3 regions of the Streptomyces sp. CS113 genome follow, and region 3 is predicted to be linked to each of the others. Evidence: predicted binding sites of a transcription regulator. Region 3 holds the regulator's gene; each other region holds the start of a gene.

Region 1 (3,272 bases), 1.0 Mb from region 3:
CATGGCCGCCGTCTACGGCGGTGAGCTGGTCGGCATCGAGGGCAACTACGACGACGTGAACCGCTTCTGCTCCGAGCTGATCGGCGACCCGGCCGGCGAGGGCTGGGGCTTCGTCAACGTCAACCTGCGGCCGTACTACGCCGAGGGTTCCAAGACCCTCGCGTACGAGATCTGCGAGCAGCTCGGCTGGCAGCTGCCCGACCAGATCGTCGTGCCGATCGCCTCCGGCTCCCAGCTGACGAAGATCGACAAGGGGCTGAAGGAGCTGATCGAGCTGGGCCTGGTCGAGGACAAGCCCTACAAGATCTTCGGCGCGCAGGCCGAGGGCTGCTCGCCGGTCTCCACCGCGTACAAGGCCGGGCACGACGTGGTCCGCCCGCAGAAGCCCAACACCATCGCCAAGTCGCTGGCCATCGGCAACCCGGCCGACGGCCCCTATGTCCTCGACATCGCCCGCCGTACCGGCGGCGCCGTGGAGGACGTGACCGACGAGCAGGTCGTGGACGCGATCAAGCTGCTCGCCCGCACGGAGGGCATCTTCGCGGAGACGGCGGGCGGCGTGACGGTCGGCGTCACCAAGAAGCTGATCGAGAACGGCGTCCTCGACCCCTCGCTCACCACCGTCGTCCTGAACACCGGCGACGGCCTGAAGACCCTCGACGCGGTGGCCGGCACCGGCCTCACCGCCACCATCCGCCCGAACCTGGACTCCTTCCGAGAGGCTGGCCTCGCATGAGCGTGACCGTTCGCATCCCGACCATCCTGCGCACCTACACCGGCGGCAAGGCCGAGGTGAGCGCCGACGGGGCCAACCTCGGGGAGGTCATCTCCGACCTGGAGAAGAACCACACCGGCATCGCCGCCCGCGTCCTGGACGACCAGGGCAAGCTGCGCCGCTTCGTCAACGTCTACGTCAACGACGACGACGTCCGCTTCGAGCAGGGTCTGGAGACGGCGACGCCGGACGGCGCGGGCGTCTCGATCATCCCGGCGGTGGCCGGCGGCTGACGCGGTCACCGATGCGGGACTGATCCACCGCAGATACACCTTGTAGTGCGTATTGCCCTCTCCGTAAGAGAAACGGAGGGGGCAATTCCATGTGGTTGAGCGCGGTAGAGTTGGGGAACGCGCTCCCGATCAGCACAACGGGAACCGTTAATTCCTGCCGCCCGCCCGACAAGAAGCAGCCAAAGTGCGAGCGTATTTCGCGGCTTTTGTTCCCTTTGCGTGACCCGACTTGACCCGAATTCAGGCGAATTCTCGCCACATTCCGGACCGGGTGCGTCCAGATTTCTCGTCCGATTGACCTGTTGCAGACGGCAGTTGGACAGATACATTCAGCCGCGGTCGACGCGTTCCGGCGCACGCCCCCAGTCGTGAGGGGGCGAGGTCTGACCCGGATTCGCGAAGTGCGGATCTGTGCAAGGGCCAGTAATAGGGGAGTTAGGCATGGCTCAGGGCACCGTCAAGTGGTTCAACGCGGAGAAGGGGTACGGCTTCATCGCGGTCGACGGTGGTGCGGATGTTTTCGTCCACTACAGCGCGATTCAGATGGACGGCTACCGCACCCTCGAAGAAGGCCAGCGGGTCGAGTTCGAGATCTCGCAGGGTCAGAAGGGCCCGCAGGCCGACATGGTTCGCCTCAGCGCCTGAGACGCGCGGCCACCGCAGCACCCGGTCTTCATCCGAAGGGCCCGTACCTCCTGGGTACGGGCCCTTCGGCCTGCCCGGACGTCCCTCGTCCCCTTGTTCGCGGGTGGCTGACGGCGGGGCCCGATCCCCGAGAGGCGCTTGCACTCGATGGGGGCGAGTGCTAATCATTGGCGTTAGCACTCTGAAGGTGAGAGTGACAACGAAGGACCGGGTCGGTGAGGCCCGCGGGCCGGGTGGGGAAGGAACCACGCGGTCGGCGAGCCGTCCGTCGCGGGCGCGGGCGCGGTCCGAAGGAATCACCCCCAGTCCTGGAGGGACCACTTCACATGGCCAAGATCATCGCGTTCGACGAGGAGGCGCGGCGCGGCCTCGAGCGCGGCATGAACCAGCTCGCGGACGCCGTCAAGGTGACGCTCGGCCCCAAGGGCCGCAACGTCGTCCTCGAGAAGAAGTGGGGCGCCCCCACGATCACCAACGATGGTGTCTCCATCGCCAAGGAGATCGAGCTCGAGGACCCGTACGAGAAGATCGGCGCCGAGCTGGTCAAGGAAGTCGCCAAGAAGACGGACGACGTCGCCGGTGACGGTACGACCACCGCGACCGTCCTCGCCCAGGCCCTGGTCAAGGAAGGCCTGCGCAACGTCGCCGCCGGCGCCAACCCGATGGCCCTCAAGCGCGGTATCGAGAAGGCCGTCGAGGCCGTCTCCGCCGCCCTGCTCGAGCAGGCCAAGGATGTCGAGACCAAGGAGCAGATCGCCTCCACGGCCTCCATCTCCGCCGCCGACACCCAGATCGGCGAGCTCATCGCCGAGGCCATGGACAAGGTCGGCAAGGAAGGCGTCATCACCGTCGAGGAGTCCCAGACCTTCGGTCTGGAGCTGGAGCTCACCGAGGGTATGCGCTTCGACAAGGGCTACATCTCGGCGTACTTCGCCACCGACATGGAGCGTATGGAGGCGTCGCTCGACGACCCGTACATCCTGATCGCCAACTCCAAGATCGGCAACGTCAAGGACCTGCTGCCGCTCCTGGAGAAGGTCATGCAGTCGGGCAAGCCGCTGCTGATCATCGCCGAGGACGTCGAGGGCGAGGCCCTGTCGACCCTGGTCGTCAACAAGATCCGCGGCACCTTCAAGTCCGTCGCCGTCAAGGCCCCGGGCTTCGGCGACCGCCGCAAGGCCATGCTCGGCGACATCGCCATCCTCACGGGCGGCGAGGTCATCTCCGAGGAGGTCGGCCTCAAGCTCGAGAACGCCACGCTGGACCTGCTGGGCAGCGCGCGCAAGGTCGTCATCACCAAGGACGAGACCACGATCGTGGACGGCGCCGGCTCGGCCGACCAGGTCCAGGGCCGGGTCAACCAGATCCGCGCCGAGATCGAGAACAGCGACTCGGACTACGACCGCGAGAAGCTCCAGGAGCGCCTGGCGAAGCTGGCCGGCGGCGTGGCCGTCATCAAGGCCGGTGCCGCCACCGAGGTCGAGCTCAAGGAGCGCAAGCACCGCATCGAGGACGCCGTTCGCAACGCGAAGGCGGCCGTCGAGGAGGGCATCGTCGCCGGTGGTGGCGTGGCCCTGCTCCAGGCCTCCCAGGTCTTCGAGAAGCTGGAGCTGACGGGT
Region 2 (3,272 bases), 2.3 Mb from region 3:
GATCTGCGGGATGCAGGACGTGATGGAGAAGCGCTACGGCAAGCGCCCCGTCCTCTTCCGCCCGCCCTACGGCAACTACAACCGCGACACCCTGCGCGCCGCCAAGTCCTGCGGCATCGAGTACGCCCCGATCTGGAGCGAGGAGGTGTACGTCGACCACTGGGAGTACCGCGAGTGGGACCAGGACCTGCACCCCGGCGACATCGTCCTCACCCACTTCCGGGGCACCGACGACTGGGACGGCACGATGACCGACATGGTCCGCCGCTTCCTGGACCGGATCACCGCCGACAGATACGCGGTGGCCCGACTGGAGGACTACCTGTGAGGCGAGGGCGGTTCCGCCCGGCCGGCGCCGCCCTGGCCGCCCTCGTGCTCCCCCTGCTCCCGCTCACCGCCTGCGACCGGCCCGCCGCCGCCCCCGCCACGCACGCGGCGGCGGCCGGGGACCCGGCCCAGGACGCCGACCGGGGCCGTCGGATGCCGTCCGTCGTGGACCACGTCCGCACCGACGACCCGGTCGTCTTCCTCACCTACGACGACAGCGCCGAGCGCGACCCCGCCTTCGCCGGCCTGGTCCGCGAACGGCGGCTCCCGGTGACCCTGTTCCTCACCGACACCGTCGCCGGACCGGCCTACGGCGACTTCGCCCGGCTGCGCCCGTTCGGCGCGAGCCTGCAGAACCACACCCTCGACCACCGCTCCCTGCGCGGCCTGCCGTACGCCGGGCAGCGCGCCGAGATCTGCGGCCAGCAGACCAAGCTCAGGTCCCGCTTCGGCGTCCGCGCCCACCTCTTCCGCCCGCCGCACGGCACGTACGACACCACGACCCTGCGCGCCGCCGCCGACTGCGGGATCACGGCCCTGGTCCTGTGGCGCGCCACCCTCGACGCCGGGGGCGCCCTCACCTACACGCGCGGCGACCACCGCCTCCACCCCGGCGACATCGTGGCCGTGGACCCGGACCACCCGACGGCCACGAACCTGACGGCCCGCACGGAACACCTGCTGAGGACGATCGAGGAGCAGGGGCTCAGGGTGGGCACATTGGAGGACTACCTGTAATTCCAGCCCGTTGGGGGTGCCCCCTCTGGGGGAGTTTGAGGACAAGGCCCGTTCAGGGCCGAAGCGGGGGCCTGGGGGCGGCAGCCCCCGGTGACGCCCACACCCGCGCAGGGTGCCTCCACGACCCGGCGTTCACCCGAAATCCGTGCCGACGCGCCGCCGGCATTGGCACTCCGCTTGACCGAGTGCTAATCGCGGTCATAGTCTCGGGTCTGGCACTCCCCACCGGAGAGTGCCAACACAGCGACGGGCAGGTCCGGCACCCGCGACGACGGATCGACCTGGTCGCCACCTCAGACAGTTAACCCCGTGAGATCTCCGAAGGGGGAGGTCGGATCGTGACGACCGCCAGCTCCAAGGTTGCCATCAAGCCGCTCGAGGACCGCATCGTGGTCCAGCCGCTCGACGCCGAGCAGACCACGGCTTCGGGCCTGGTCATTCCGGACACCGCCAAGGAGAAGCCCCAGGAGGGCGTCGTCCTGGCCGTGGGCCCGGGCCGCTTCGAGGACGGCAACCGTCTTCCGCTCGACGTCAGCGTCGGCGACGTCGTGCTCTACAGCAAGTACGGCGGCACCGAGGTGAAGTACAACGGCGAGGAGTACCTCGTCCTCTCGGCCCGCGACGTGCTCGCGATCGTCGAGAAGTAGAAGTAGTACTTCGCTTCACCGAAGCACCTTGCTTTCCAGCTGCGCCCCTGGCTCCCGCGACCTTAAAAAGCCGGGCGTCGGGGGCGCAGTTGCCGTATAACCCCAAGATTTCCGGAAGAGGGCTCACGCTCCCATGGCGAAGATCCTGAAGTTCGACGAGGACGCCCGTCGCGCCCTCGAGCGCGGCGTCAACAAGCTCGCCGACACCGTGAAGGTGACGATCGGCCCCAAGGGCCGCAACGTCGTCATCGACAAGAAGTTCGGCGCCCCCACCATCACCAACGACGGCGTCACCATCGCCCGCGAGGTCGAGGTCGAGGACCCGTACGAGAACCTCGGCGCCCAGCTGGTGAAGGAGGTGGCGACCAAGACCAACGACATCGCGGGTGACGGCACCACCACCGCCACCGTGCTCGCCCAGGCGCTCGTGCGCGAGGGCCTGAAGAACGTCGCCGCCGGTGCCTCCCCGGCGCTGCTGAAGAAGGGCATCGACGCGGCCGTCGCCGCCGTGTCGGAAGACCTTCTCGCCACCGCCCGCCCGATCGACGAGAAGTCCGACATCGCCGCCGTGGCCGCGCTGTCCGCCCAGGACCAGCAGGTCGGCGAGCTGATCGCCGAGGCGATGGACAAGGTCGGCAAGGACGGTGTCATCACCGTCGAGGAGTCCAACACCTTCGGTCTGGAGCTGGACTTCACCGAGGGCATGGCCTTCGACAAGGGCTACCTGTCGCCGTACTTCGTGACGGACCAGGAGCGCATGGAGGCCGTCCTCGACGACCCGTACATCCTGATCAACCAGGGCAAGATCTCCTCCATCGCGGACCTGCTGCCGCTGCTGGAGAAGGTCATCCAGGCCAACGCCTCCAAGCCGCTGCTGATCATCGCCGAGGACCTGGAGGGCGAGGCGCTCTCCACCCTCGTCGTCAACAAGATCCGCGGCACCTTCAACGCGGTGGCCGTCAAGGCTCCCGGCTTCGGCGACCGCCGCAAGGCGATGCTCCAGGACATGGCCGTCCTCACCGGCGCCACGGTCATCTCCGAGGAGGTCGGCCTCAAGCTCGACCAGGTCGGCCTGGACGTGCTCGGCACCGCCCGCCGCATCACCGTCACCAAGGACGACACCACGATCGTCGACGGTGCCGGCAAGCGCGACGAGGTCGAGGGCCGCATCAACCAGATCAAGGCCGAGATCGAGTCCACGGACTCCGACTGGGACCGCGAGAAGCTCCAGGAGCGCCTCGCGAAGCTGGCCGGCGGCGTGTGCGTGATCAAGGTCGGCGCCGCCACCGAGGTGGAGCTGAAGGAGCGCAAGCACCGTCTGGAGGACGCCATCTCCGCGACCCGCGCCGCGGTCGAGGAGGGCATCGTCTCCGGTGGCGGCTCCGCGCTGGTCCACGCCGTCAAGGTGCTCGAGGGCAACCTCGGCAAGACCGGCGACGAGGCCACCGGTGTCGCGGTCGTCCGCCGCGCCGCGGTCGAGCCGCTGCGCTGGATCGCCGAGAACGCCGGCCTGGAGGGCTACGTCATCACCTCCAAGGTCGCCGAGCTCGACAAGGGCCA
Region 3 (3,272 bases):
CGGCTCGTCAGTCCCCGCAGATGCTTGATCTCCTGGTACATCCCGTCCGCGGTCTTGTACCCGGCGGCCAGGAAGCCCAGCCCGCCCGCCTCGGACACCGCGGCCGCGAGCTGCGGCACGGAGACGCCGCCCGCCATGGGCGCCTGCACGATCGGGTAGGGGAAGAGATCGGTCAGTGCGGAGGACATGACGGCATGTTGTCACGTCCTCCGCACAAGTCCGAATCCGGGCTTCCGTTGGCATACGCCAGAAGCATCCGCATCCCCGGAAGGACCTCAGCGCCCGTTGAAGGCGTCCTTCAGGCGCGAGAACAACCCCTGCTGCCCCGGCTGGAACTGACCCGTCGGCCGTTCCTCGCCGCGGAGCTTGGCCAGCTCGCGCAGGAGGCGTTCCTGTTCGGGGTCGAGCTTGCCGGGGGTGGTGACCTCGACGTGCACGATGAGGTCGCCCCGGCCGCCGCCGCGCAGGTGGGTGACGCCCCGGCCGTGCTTCGGGATCGACTGGCCGGACTGGGTGCCCGGGCGGATGTCGACCTCCTCCATGCCGTCGAGCGTCTCCAGCGGCACCTTCGTGCCGAGGGCCGCCGCCGTCATCGGGATGGTGACCGTGCAGTGCAGGTCGTCGCCGCGCCGCTGGAAGGTCGAGTGCGGCAGCTCGTGGATCTCGACGTACAGGTCGCCGGCCGGACCGCCGCCGGGGCCGACCTCGCCCTCGCCCGCGAGCTGGATCCGGGTGCCGTTGTCGACACCGGCCGGGATCTTCACGGTCAGGGTGCGCCGGGAGCGGACCCGGCCGTCGCCCGCGCACTCGGGGCACGGGGTCGGGACCACGGTGCCGAAGCCCTGGCACTGGGGGCAGGGCCGCGAGGTCATGACCTGGCCCAGGAAGGACCGGGTGACCTGCGAGACCTCACCGCGGCCGCGGCACATGTCACACGTCTGGGCCGACGTGCCGGGCGCCGCGCCCTCGCCGTTGCAGGTGTTGCAGACGACGGCCGTGTCGACCTGGATGTCCTTGGTCGTACCGAACGCGGCCTCGTCCAGCTCGACCTCGATGCGGATCATCGCGTCCTGGCCCCGGCGGGTGCGCGAGCGCGGCCCGCGCTGCGACGCCGTACCGAAGAACGCGTCCATGATGTCCGAGAAGTTCCCGAAGCCACCCGCGCCGAAGCCGCCCGCGCCACCGCCGGCGGCCTGCGACAGGGGGTCGCCGCCGAGGTCGTAGACCTGCTTCTTCTGCGGGTCCGACAGCACCTCGTAGGCGGCGTTGATCTCCTTGAACCGCTCCTGGGTCTTCGGATCGGGGTTGACGTCCGGGTGCAGCTCGCGCGCGAGCCTCCGGAACGCCTTCTTGATCTCGTCCTGGGAAGCGTCGCGGCGCACGCCGAGTACGGCGTAGTAGTCCGTGGCCACCTACGACTCCGCCAGGATCTGTCCGACGTACCGTGCCACTGCGCGTACCGCTCCCATCGTTCCCGGGTAGTCCATGCGGGTCGGTCCGACCACGCCGAGCTTGGCAACCGCCTCGCCGCCCGAACCGTAGCCGACCGACACGACGGACGTTGAGTTGAGTCCCTCGTGGGCGTTCTCATGACCGATCCGTACGGTCACGCCCGGATCCTTCGCCTCGCCGAGCAGCTTGAGGAGCACGACCTGCTCCTCAAGTGCCTCCAGCACCGGCCGGATCACCAAGGGGAAGTCGTGCCCGAAGCGGGTCAGATTGGCGGTGCCGCCGATCATCAACCGCTCCTCGTTCTCCTCGACCAGCGTCTCCAGGAGAGTGGAGAGCACGGTGGAGACCGTACCGCGATCCTCGGCCTCGAACGCCTCCGCCAGATCTTCCACCAGAGACGGCACATCCGTGAAACGCCGTCCCGCGACCCGGCTGTTGAGCCGCGCCCGCAGATCGGCCAGCGACGCCTCGCCGAACGGCGCCGGGCAGTCGACCATCCGCTGCTCGACCCGGCCGGTGTCCGTGATCAGCACGAGCATCAGGCGCGCGGGCGCGAGCGAGAGCAGCTCCACGTGCCGCACGGTCGAGCGGGTCAGCGAGGGGTACTGCACGACGGCGACCTGCCGGGTGAGCTGCGCGAGCAGCCGCACCGTGCGGGCCACCACGTCGTCGAGGTCGACGGCGCCCTCCAGGAAGTTCTGGATGGCACGCCGCTCGGGAGCGGTCATCGGCTTGACGCCGGCCAGCTTGTCGACGAAGAGCCGGTAGCCCTTGTCGGTCGGGATGCGCCCCGCGCTGGTGTGCGGCTGGGCGATGAACCCCTCGTCCTCCAGGGCCGCCATGTCGTTGCGCACGGTGGCCGGGGAGACGCCGAGGTTGTGCCGCTCGGTGAGGGCCTTGGAACCGACCGGTTCCTCGGTGCCGACGTAGTCCTGGACGATGGCGCGCAGCACCTTCAGCCTGCGTTCACTGAGCATTCGGCGCGCACCTCCAGCTGTCGTCCGCCCGTTTCGGCCTGTCTTACCTGTCTGTCCTGGCACTCATGGCTCGCGAGTGCCAGACTTCCCCGGCCCAGTGTACGGCCGTGGGGTACGCCCGCGGCAAGGCCGGGACCAAGCCGTTAGCGTCGTCGCCGTGACGGTGACTTGGGCAGAGCTGGGCTGGGAGCGGCTGGCGGACGGCGTGGGGCGGTGCCGGCTGCCGGGCTGGGACTGCACGGCGGGGCTGGTGCTCGGCCCGGACGCGGCGCTGATGGTGGACGCGGGGTCGAGCCTGGACGAGGGCACCCGGTTGCGCGAGGAGGCTCGGCGGCTCGCCGGACGCCGTGTGACACATCTCGCGCTGACCCACCCGCACTTCGACCACGTCTTCGGCGCGGCGGCCTTCCCCGACGCGGAGGTGTACGGCGCGGCCGGCACGGACGCGTTGTTCGCGCCGGGCGGACAGGGACGCCAGGCGCTGCGCGCGGACGCGGTGGCGGAGGGCCTGGACCCCCGGCGGGCGGCCGAGGCGGCCGACGCGCTCGTCCCCGTCCGGCACGAGGTCCGCGGCGAGCGTGGGCTCGGCCTGGGCGGTGGACGGCAGGTCCGGCTGGCCGACGTGGGCCCGGGGCACACCGGGCACGACCTCGCGGTGCTGGTGCCGGGCACCCCGGCGGTCGTCTTCTGCGGCGACCTGGTCGAGGAGTCCGGCGAGCCGCAGGCGGGCCCCGACGCCGTACCGGAGCACTGGCCGGCCGCCCTGGACCGGCTGCTGGAGCTGGGCGGCGACGACGCGCTGTACGTCCCCGGTCACGGAGCGGTGGTGGACGCGGCCTTCGT

Evidence for each region. The regulator HrcA, encoded in region 3, represses chaperone genes, less so after heat shock. The targets are predictions, from matches to a motif close to TTNGCACTCNGNNNNNCNGAGTGCNAA.
Region 1: groL (chaperonin GroEL) is a predicted target of HrcA. The motif match lies at 1,791-1,817, and genes of this name have one in related genera.
Region 2: groES (co-chaperone GroES) is a predicted target of HrcA. The motif match lies at 1,231-1,257, and genes of this name have one in related genera.

What each region holds. Positions count from the first base shown of each region.
Region 1 covers NZ_KZ195574.1:4,806,682-4,809,953, forward strand. Annotated here, with positions in the region: gene thrC (threonine synthase) at 1-736, shown strand, start outside; gene B9W62_RS21460 (MoaD/ThiS family protein) at 733-1,008, shown strand; gene B9W62_RS21465 (cold-shock protein) at 1,450-1,653, shown strand; gene groL (chaperonin GroEL) at 1,980-3,272, shown strand, end outside.
Region 2 covers NZ_KZ195574.1:3,526,927-3,530,198, reverse strand. Annotated here, with positions in the region: gene B9W62_RS15255 (polysaccharide deacetylase family protein) at 1-328, shown strand, start outside; gene B9W62_RS15250 (polysaccharide deacetylase family protein) at 325-1,065, shown strand; gene groES (co-chaperone GroES) at 1,404-1,712, shown strand; gene groL (chaperonin GroEL) at 1,846-3,272, shown strand, end outside.
Region 3 covers NZ_KZ195574.1:5,805,347-5,808,618, reverse strand. Annotated here, with positions in the region: gene B9W62_RS25945 (nitronate monooxygenase) at 1-188, opposite strand, end outside; gene dnaJ (molecular chaperone DnaJ) at 276-1,412, opposite strand; gene hrcA (heat-inducible transcriptional repressor HrcA) at 1,413-2,429, opposite strand; gene B9W62_RS25930 (MBL fold metallo-hydrolase) at 2,587-3,272, shown strand, end outside.